Regions from separate parts of the Sporosarcina sp. Y838 genome, predicted to be linked through region 1. Evidence: riboswitches for the same ligand, from Rfam matches in the RefSeq annotation. Region 1 holds a riboswitch; each other region holds the start of a gene.
The links. A riboswitch is a leader RNA that binds a small molecule or an ion and turns the genes downstream of it on or off. The one in region 1 is predicted to bind S-adenosylmethionine.
Positions count from the first base shown of each region.

Region 2: it holds a riboswitch for S-adenosylmethionine, as region 1 does, so the genes downstream of both, AC1TO4_RS15240 (O-acetylhomoserine aminocarboxypropyltransferase/cysteine synthase family protein) here and msrA (peptide-methionine (S)-S-oxide reductase MsrA) in region 1, are expected to answer to the same signal.
Region 3: it holds a riboswitch for S-adenosylmethionine, as region 1 does, so the genes downstream of both, metA (homoserine O-acetyltransferase MetA) here and msrA (peptide-methionine (S)-S-oxide reductase MsrA) in region 1, are expected to answer to the same signal.
Region 4: it holds a riboswitch for S-adenosylmethionine, as region 1 does, so the genes downstream of both, metK (methionine adenosyltransferase) here and msrA (peptide-methionine (S)-S-oxide reductase MsrA) in region 1, are expected to answer to the same signal.

Region 1 is NZ_JBXCJD010000002.1:136,431-138,633, forward strand. Features, by position in the region: gene AC1TO4_RS03420 (YezD family protein) at 1-83, opposite strand, end outside; SAM riboswitch class I at 417-527, opposite strand; gene msrA (peptide-methionine (S)-S-oxide reductase MsrA) at 597-1,157, opposite strand; SAM riboswitch class I at 1,257-1,367, opposite strand; gene AC1TO4_RS03430 (hypothetical protein) at 1,807-2,184, opposite strand.
Region 2 is NZ_JBXCJD010000015.1:28,821-31,023, forward strand. Features, by position in the region: gene AC1TO4_RS15235 (glycerol-3-phosphate acyltransferase) at 25-660, opposite strand; SAM riboswitch class I at 804-919, shown strand; gene AC1TO4_RS15240 (O-acetylhomoserine aminocarboxypropyltransferase/cysteine synthase family protein) at 1,043-2,203, shown strand, end outside.
Region 3 is NZ_JBXCJD010000005.1:295,082-297,284, forward strand. Features, by position in the region: gene AC1TO4_RS09730 (hypothetical protein) at 1-12, opposite strand, end outside; gene metA (homoserine O-acetyltransferase MetA) at 73-981, opposite strand; SAM riboswitch class I at 1,151-1,257, opposite strand; gene AC1TO4_RS09740 (hypothetical protein) at 1,396-1,575, shown strand; gene AC1TO4_RS09745 (PP2C family serine/threonine-protein phosphatase) at 1,636-2,203, opposite strand, start outside.
Region 4 is NZ_JBXCJD010000023.1:14,137-16,339, reverse strand. Features, by position in the region: gene metK (methionine adenosyltransferase) at 1-1,066, opposite strand, end outside; SAM riboswitch class I at 1,258-1,376, opposite strand; gene pckA (phosphoenolpyruvate carboxykinase (ATP)) at 1,564-2,203, shown strand, end outside.

The DNA.
Region 1 (2,203 bases):
ATGTGTACCTCTCCAAAATCCAAACCTTTCAGCGCCTGCGTAATCGCATCGATTTTAACTACATCATTCACTTTCAAAACCATTGCGCATCCTCCTTTTTTTCTGAGTGACGGTCACAACGTCTAATCTGATGATTGGCAATCAATTACGCCTCGGCGTAATTGCGTCCAGATTTTGAATCGAGCTTGCTCGATTAACTCCTTTCAAAATCTGTGACATCCGCCGGAGGCTTTATCAGGGAGGAATTGAACTTCATTCCTCCTCGTTCAGCGGGCGGTTGGACACCCATTGAACAGGATAACAAAACCACATTCATCTCCCACCTATAGAGGTGAGAGTCTTCTGCTGAAAAAAGATAAAAAAGCGGCCTCTTGTGAACTAAGAGGTCGCCGCAACACGTAGTTTGTAGGCAAAACCTCTCATCTGTCAGATGACGAACGACATCTGCTGGAATTGGCACCGTTTGAATGAATTCAATGGTTGCTGAGGCGTCAAAGGGCCAGTCCCTCTGCCTCTCTTTATAAGAGTTTTGTTTATGTAATTGATATTCATAATAATCCATCTATTCCGATGTGTCAACTATACTTTAAAACTATTTACTTTTTAAGTGACGCCTCTACCAATTTCCCATTCCAATTCTCGCGAATGAAGGGCGCTCTTCCCGACTCTTCTTTGAAGACTTTATATTTTTCTGGGTTCTTTTGATAATAGTCTTGATGATAGTCCTCGGCAGGATAAAAGATTGTGGCTTGAACGATTTCAGTAACAATTGGTTTTTCAAAGCGACCACTTTGGATTAACGCCTCTTTTGAGCGTTCCGCAACTTGTCGCTGTTCCTCATGATGGTAAATAATCGCCGTGCGGTAAGAAGTTCCACGACTGCCAAACTGACCATCTGCATCCGTCGGGTCAATTTGCTGCCAATAGAGGTCTACTAGTTTTTCATATGAAAAGACAGTCGGATCGTATGTGATTTGAACCGCTTCCGTATGTCCCGTAACCCCCGCACGCACTTCCTCGTACGTCGGATTTTCAGTGACGCCTCCAATATAACCGGAAACTACTTTTTCAATACCGGGTTGCGTATCAAACGGCTGCACCATACACCAAAAACACCCACCCGCAAATGTTGCCAATTCAATTTTTTTCTGAGTCATCATAATCCCCCTCTTCGTTATAATAAACGCCCCTGCCATATAAAAACGACCCCTTCCTAAAAGAAGAGGTCGCCGCATAACAAATATCGCGTGCAAAACCTCTCATCTGTCAGATTCATAATAAATCTGTTGAAATTGGCACCGTTTGAACACTGTTCAATGGTTGCCGAGGCTTCACAGGGTCAATCCCTCCGCCTCTCTTTATAAGAGTTTTAGCTATGTAATTGATATTCATACTAGTCTATCCATTTAGATAAGTCAATGTCTGAAAATATAATTTTGTGATTTTTTACTATATTGAGTAAGATATACGATGTTTGAATGTTTTATTGGTTGTGAGGAAAGAACTAGATCCGTTCAGTTTCGATAATGCTTTTAAGTTGGTGAGTAAGTGAGTGAAATAGGTGCTCTTGGCACTTTCGGATTACAGAAAATTATCCGATTTAAATTTGGTAGGGTTTCTTTGTTACTTCTTAACGGTTTTTCTGGATAGCGTTTTGTGTGACTTAGTGACTGTCGGTGCGTCGGTTTTGTGGGGTGTGGATATCGGCGGTTGGAAACCATATTTGGGCGGTCCCCACATGATTCAGAGATGGGCGTGTGTAGGAATATAATCCGTCGGCTACCAAAACGGCTGCCTTGGAAATACTCATCTCTCTGGGGGCACTTGAATCGAATGTTTTGTTAAATATTCCTTTTTAAAGTTGGGATAGTGAGATTTCCACAAGGTATGCACGAAATACAAAAAGGGCAGCGCGGCTATTGGCAATAGGAATAATAAGAACCAATATGGACTTTCTGTAATTCCTAGGATTGCGCCGCCTATGATTCCAAACAGAATATAAAGAATAGAACCATAACAAAGGCTTGCGTAGACAAGCAAAAAAACGATATTCATATAAACTAATACATACATGGTCATCTTATTCCTTTTACCTTCTACCTGTTGACTTAACTTCCAGTTCGCCTTGATTTCCGAAGCGGACTGTTTCAATACTTCTCTTATATTTATCATTATTTTTTTCATTTATTCGAGACCTCCATTA
Region 2 (2,203 bases), on a different contig from region 1:
TGTTTCCTAATTGTTGGAAAATCCTTAGTTTTTAGATGTTTTCTTTTTAAAAACTGTAGAAACCTGTTTCTCGCTACGGTTTTTCATCCGACGGAAGTTCTCGATATGTTTCCAAATTGCGATGCCGAATAATAATACTGCCGCTATAATGGGCCCGTATCCTTCTGCCCAAACTGCCATCGCGATGAGCGTCACGTACAGCATCAGCACGCCAAACACGAGAAAGTCTGTTACTAGCGCCACGATGACAAATAATGCAAAACCAACGAGTCCAACCTTCCAGTCGATGGCGAGCAGCACGCCAATAATCGTGGCGGTTCCTTTGCCGCCGTTGAACTTCATATAAAACGGGAAGTTGTGCCCAATCACGGTTGCAGTACCCGCGAGGAATAATAGTAAAGCTACAATTTCTCCTGGAAGTCCTGCATTCTCTGCGAAATATCTCACAAATAGGACAGCTACTGCACCTTTACCGATATCGATTGCAGCAACCAGTGCGCCGAATTTTTTCCCGAGAACGATTGTGGCATTCGAAGCACCGGCATTTTTCACCCCGGTTTCTTTTAGGTTAACGCCCGAAATTATCTGTGCGACAACCGATCCATGTAAGCAACCGATGGCATATCCCGAAACTAGTACACTTGTAATCCATAACCACATAACCATTCCTCCAAAACATTGGTAAATTAATTGTAACATTAGAGGTAAACGCAAGGTTCAGAAAAATTATTTAATAATCTCTTGACTTTGTCTCGCGCTATCTACTATACTATGTCACAAGATGGAAAACTGAATGATACAAACTCTTATCAAGAGCGGCGGAGGGAATAGGCCCTGCGATGCCCGGCAACCGACAAGCGACCAGCTTGTAAAGGTGCTACTTCCTACAGATCGGTTCGATGGATCTGAAAGATAAGGGGAGGAAAAAGCGAAAGCGTAACCCTCTTCTTAAGCGAAGGGGGTTATTTTTTATTTCCAAAATACCCCAGCGTCTCCGCAGATCACAATCAATTCCATCTAAAAAACTTTGGAGGTAATGACTTTGACAAAACTTAAACCCGAAACACTTCTTCTACATGGTGGACAAAAACCCGATCCTGTAACAGGTTCTCGTGCAGTTCCAATTCATAGAACTTCATCATTCGTATTTCGTGATACAGAACATGCTCAAAAATTGTTTGGACTGCAAGAAGCAGGCAACATCTATACGCGTATTACAAATCCAACCGTTGCTGTTTTTGAAGAACGTATTGCACTTCTTGAAGGAGGAACGGCGGCAGTTGCGTTATCTTCAGGAATGGCGGCTATTGCATTTTCAATCTTAAATGTCGCAGGCGCAGGTGATGAAATTGTCGCGGCAAGCAATTTGTATGGTGGTACGTATAATTTATTTGCCAATACGCTTCCGCGTTACGGCATCAATGTAAAATTTGTCGATGTAACGGATCCTGAAAACTTCCGCGCAGCGATTACAGATAAAACAAAAGCTTTATTTGCAGAAACAATTGGTAATCCAAGTTTACATGTGCTTGATATTGAAGCGGTTGCGGACATTGCACATGAAAACGGTCTACCACTTCTTATAGACAGTACATTTGCATCTCCATACGGTTCAAATCCAATCGAATTTGGTGCAGATGTCGTGATCCACTCTGCAACGAAATGGATTGGCGGACATGGTACAACAATCGGTGGAGTTGCTGTTGATGCGGGTACGTTTGATTGGACACAAGGACGGTTCCCAGGCTTTACTGAGCCGGATGAATCTTACCATGGCCTTCGTTATGGAATTGACACTGCAGGCGCGGCGTTTGCCACTAAGCTACGTGTGCAATTGTTGCGAGACTTTGGACCTTGCCTGGATCCGGATAGTGCCTTTAACTTCTTACAAGGACTTGAAACATTGCATCTGCGTGTGACAAGACATAATGAAAATGCTATCAAAGTGGCAGAATTCTTGAAACAGCATCCATCTGTTGAATGGGTAACGTATACTGGGAACGAAGATCACCCATCATATGACCTTGCGAAAAAGTACTTGAAAAACGGCTTCGGCTCCATTATCGTTTTCGGTATCAAAGGCGGGCGTGAGGCTGGTCGAAACGTAATTGACAACGTTAAAATCTGGTCGCACGTAGCTAACGTTGGCGATGCAAAATCCTTGATCATCCATCCTGCTTCAACGACGCACCAGCAGCTTGGC
Region 3 (2,203 bases), on a different contig from region 1:
AAACAACCCCACACTTTTTCCCCCTTTGTCGTATTATCTTATGCACTATACGATAAAAAGGTCATTAAACAGTTATTCCCACACATAAGGCGTTTCTTGATAGACATAATAATTAAGCCAATTTGAGAAAAGCAAATGAGTATGTGAGCGCCATGTGTTCAAAGGTTCTTTAGTGGGATCATCATTCGGAAAATAGTTTTGTGGTATCTCAATGTCTACCCCTCTTTTAAGGTCACGTGCATATTCCTCCGCAAGTGTATCCGCGTCATATTCCAAATGACCTGTAACCATAATATGTTTGTTGTCTTTGGAAAGGACTATGAAAGCTCCTGCATCTTCAGACTTGGCGAGTAGAAGTAAACGAGGATCATTTTCAATTTCTTCTATTGAGACAGACGTATAGCGTGAATGCGGCGCTCTGAATTCATCATTAAAGCCTCGTGAAAGATTGATGGTAGGATCGGATAAACGATGTGTAAAAACGCCTGAGCATTTTTTAGGCAATTCAAATTTTCCAATTCCATAATGATGATAAAGAGCTGCTTGAGCTCCCCAACAAATATGTAAAACTGATGTTACATTTAATTTTGACCACTCCATAATTGCCGTTAATTCTTTCCAGTAGTTAACATCTTCAAATTCCAAATGCTCAATGGGTGCACCGGTAATGATCAAGCCATCGAAACGGCGATGTTTTACTTGTTCAAATGTCGCATAGTATGCATCTAGATGTGTTTTACTAACATTTTTCGAATCATGTGTTGCTGTATTCAAAAATGTAACATTTACTTGCAAAGGTGTATTTCCCAGCAATCGTAGAAGCTGTAACTCAGTTCTTTCTTTCTCAGGCATTAAATTCAGAATTGCAATAGTCATAGGACGTATATCTTGGGATGTTGCACGTTCTTCATCCATCACGAATATCTTTTCCTTCTTTAAAAGTTCTACTGCCGGTAATTGTTTCGGTATATTGATTGGCATTTTTCGTCTCTCCCTTTTCGATTTTATATGTATGATTTTTTAAAAAAGCGGTAGGCACCTGCAACTCGAGGCAATCCATCGTAAAACCTTATAATTTCCTACCTTTTTAAAATATAAAAAACCCTTTTTTCTGTATGATAAGAAAAGAGGGTTCTTTTTGGGCTCTAAGCTCTTATCTCTCAAGAATTAATCTTGTTGGAGGTAGCACCTTCCTGATCAGGTCAGAGGTTGCTGAAGCATCACAGGGCCAATTCCCTCTGCTTCTCTTGATAAGAATATTTAATTAACTTCCATTATACTACTTAACTTCCTATTGTAAAAGGTCTTTTTCTATTGCAAAAATTTTCATTGGATAAATCCCTCTTATAAAGCCACCTTAACAAAGTACTTACTGATTGAAAGGAGCTGTTATAATTGGGGAGAGATGACAACAAAACTGGCGGGAACAACGCGCGTTCGTTACCGCAGACACCGAAAAACCAAAAAATAAAACCTGGTGACATGAGTGAAGAAATTGCTCGCGAGTTTGCTGAACTGAGTTCCCTGAAACCAAAGCGTGAACGCATGAACCCAAATGCAAGAAAAAGAAAATGAGTAAGTAAAACGATGAACCCTCGCGTTAGCAATCATGCTGACGCGGGAGTTTATCTATTTTCAATCTACGTTCTGCGTTTGCTTTATCTCTTCCGTCATCCCCCTATAATCGCTCGGGATGCTGCCTTCCTTTTCTACTTCCACACTCCAGGCAACAATTGTTGTACTGTCTCGTACATTTTGTCTTTCAATTTCCATCAACAACTGTGAAATGCTTTCATCAAGTCTTTTTCCATTCAGCTCAGCAACAAGATTTGACGGATTTGAAAAAGGTTCGCCTGGGCATTCCACCAAACCGTCAGTCGTCAAAAAAATAAGGTTGTTCCCTTTTCTCAATTCCCTTGTTCCTGACGTATAGCATGGTACTGCTTGCTCAAACGTATTCACCTGACCAATCCACTCGAAGAATTGCCTTTGGTTGAGTTGAAATTGGTTCAGCGCAATCAGATCCGGATGTAATACGTATACTAGGCAATCTCCAACGGAAAACCACCATACATAATTAGCTTTCCTCACTACGATAAGACAAGCCGTTTCTCCTGTGACACACCTGCATTTGTCCAAAAACTGCTCGGATTGAAAAATTTCAAGGAGCTTCACTTCCAAATATTTAAAATCCAGAAAACCC
Region 4 (2,203 bases), on a different contig from region 1:
TAATAATACCTGCTGGACGAAGGTCAAAGAGTTCACGTGTCAGTTCCACGAGTTTACTCTCCTCAACGGTACCTGTTCCGAATGTATCAATCGAAATCGATACAGGTTGAGCTACACCGATTGCATAAGCCAACTGGACTTCACAGCGGTCTGCAAGTTCTGCTGCAACGATGTTTTTTGCAACATAACGAGCCGCGTATGAAGCTGAGCGGTCCACTTTTGTAGGATCTTTCCCCGAAAATGCCCCACCGCCATGACGTGCATAACCACCATACGTATCAACAATGATTTTACGACCAGTCAGACCCGCATCTCCTTGAGGTCCACCTATTACAAATCGGCCAGTCGGATTGATGTAGTACTTTGTTTCTTCATCAATTAAATTAGTTGGTACAACTGGATTAATAACGAATTCCTTAATATCACTTTGAATCTGCTCAAGTGTCACTTCAGGATGATGTTGTGCTGAAATAACAATCGTATCAATTCTGACGGGTATATTATTTTCATCATACTCTACAGTCACTTGCGTTTTCCCATCCGGTCTTAGGTACGAAAGTGTTTCATCTTTACGTACTTGTGCAAGTTTAAAGGATAGTTTATGGGCTAAGCTGATTGGTAATGGCATCAGTTCTGGTGTCTCATTACAAGCATAACCAAACATCAAACCTTGGTCGCCTGCTCCAATATCTTCAAGTTCGTCATCTGTCATTAATCCTTCACGCGCTTCAAGTGCTTGGTCAACACCCGCAGCAATATCGGCTGATTGTTCATCGATCGCAGTGAGAACTGCAGACGTTTCCCAATCAAATCCGTATTTCGCTCGAACGTAACCAATGCCTTTAACAGTTTCGCGCACAACTTTTGGAATATCGACATATGTAGTCGTCGTGATTTCACCTGCTACGAGTACCAGTCCTGTAGTGATTGTCGTTTCACATGCTACGCGTGCATTTGGATCTTCCTCCAAAATAGCATCAAGGATAGCATCTGAAATTTGGTCGCACATTTTGTCTGGATGTCCTTCAGTTACCGATTCTGAAGTAAACAGTCGGCGGTTAGTCATGTCTTTTCCTCCTTATATCCTACGAGATTGATACGGTACTCATATGTCCCATGTAGAGTCCTCCCGGATTCAGGAAAGACTACAAGCCACTGCGAGCTCTATACACGAGGATAAAGGGCTAAACAAATTAAAAAGCCCTTCGCTCACGTACTAATACATGAGGAAAGGCATGATTTTAAAAGCACCTTTCACTCTTATCATACAAGGACTGTGCCTTGCTACAGGTTTGGCACCTTTGCGCAGACAAATAAGTCATTGCAGGTTGCCGGGTTTCATTGGGCCTGACCCCTCCACCAGCTCGGGATAAGAGTATCCGTTCAACTATATATGCTACGAAAAAACTTGTTCCCTGTCAAATTTCTTTGCCGATTTTACAACTAATTGCTTGAGATTTTGATTAATATAGATTATTATTCTTAATGTGTTATACTATTTAAGAAATGTGATGACATGACACCCAATTATATGGGACTATGAGTAAAGGACGGTACATAATTATGATTACAGCAAAGATTAGCGACGATCTAAATAACCTTCTTTCCGGTGAAAATATAAAAATTCAACTTTCAGTACCACAACTTGTTGAAAAAGCGATATCACGTGGAGAAGCTCAACTGACTTCCGATGGAGCAGTCACGGCTCAAACAGGGAAGTATACAGGTCGTTCCCCTAAAGATAAATATATTGTCGAGGAAGCGTCCTCCAAAGACAAAATCGATTGGGGCAGCGTAAACCGTCCGATTTCATCTGATGTATTTGACTCATTATATAATAAAATGCTTACACACTTAAAAGTTAAAGACGAACTGTTCGTCTTCAAAGGATTCGCTGGTGCAGATCCAGCTTCACGTCTATCCATTCAAGTCGTGAATGAATTTGCTTGGCATAACCTATTCGTCCATCAATTGTTTATTCGCCCGACTGAAGTAGAGCTCTCGAAACACGAAGCGCAATTTACTATCATTTCAGCTCCTTCTTTTAAAGCGGATCCTGCAGTTGACGGTACGAATTCCGAGACGTTCATTATTGTGTCTATGGAAAAACGCATCGTTCTCATTGGTGGTACTGAATATGCTGGTGAAATGAAAAAAGCAATCTTCTCTGTCATGAACTACTTCCTACCTGAGAATGGCATCA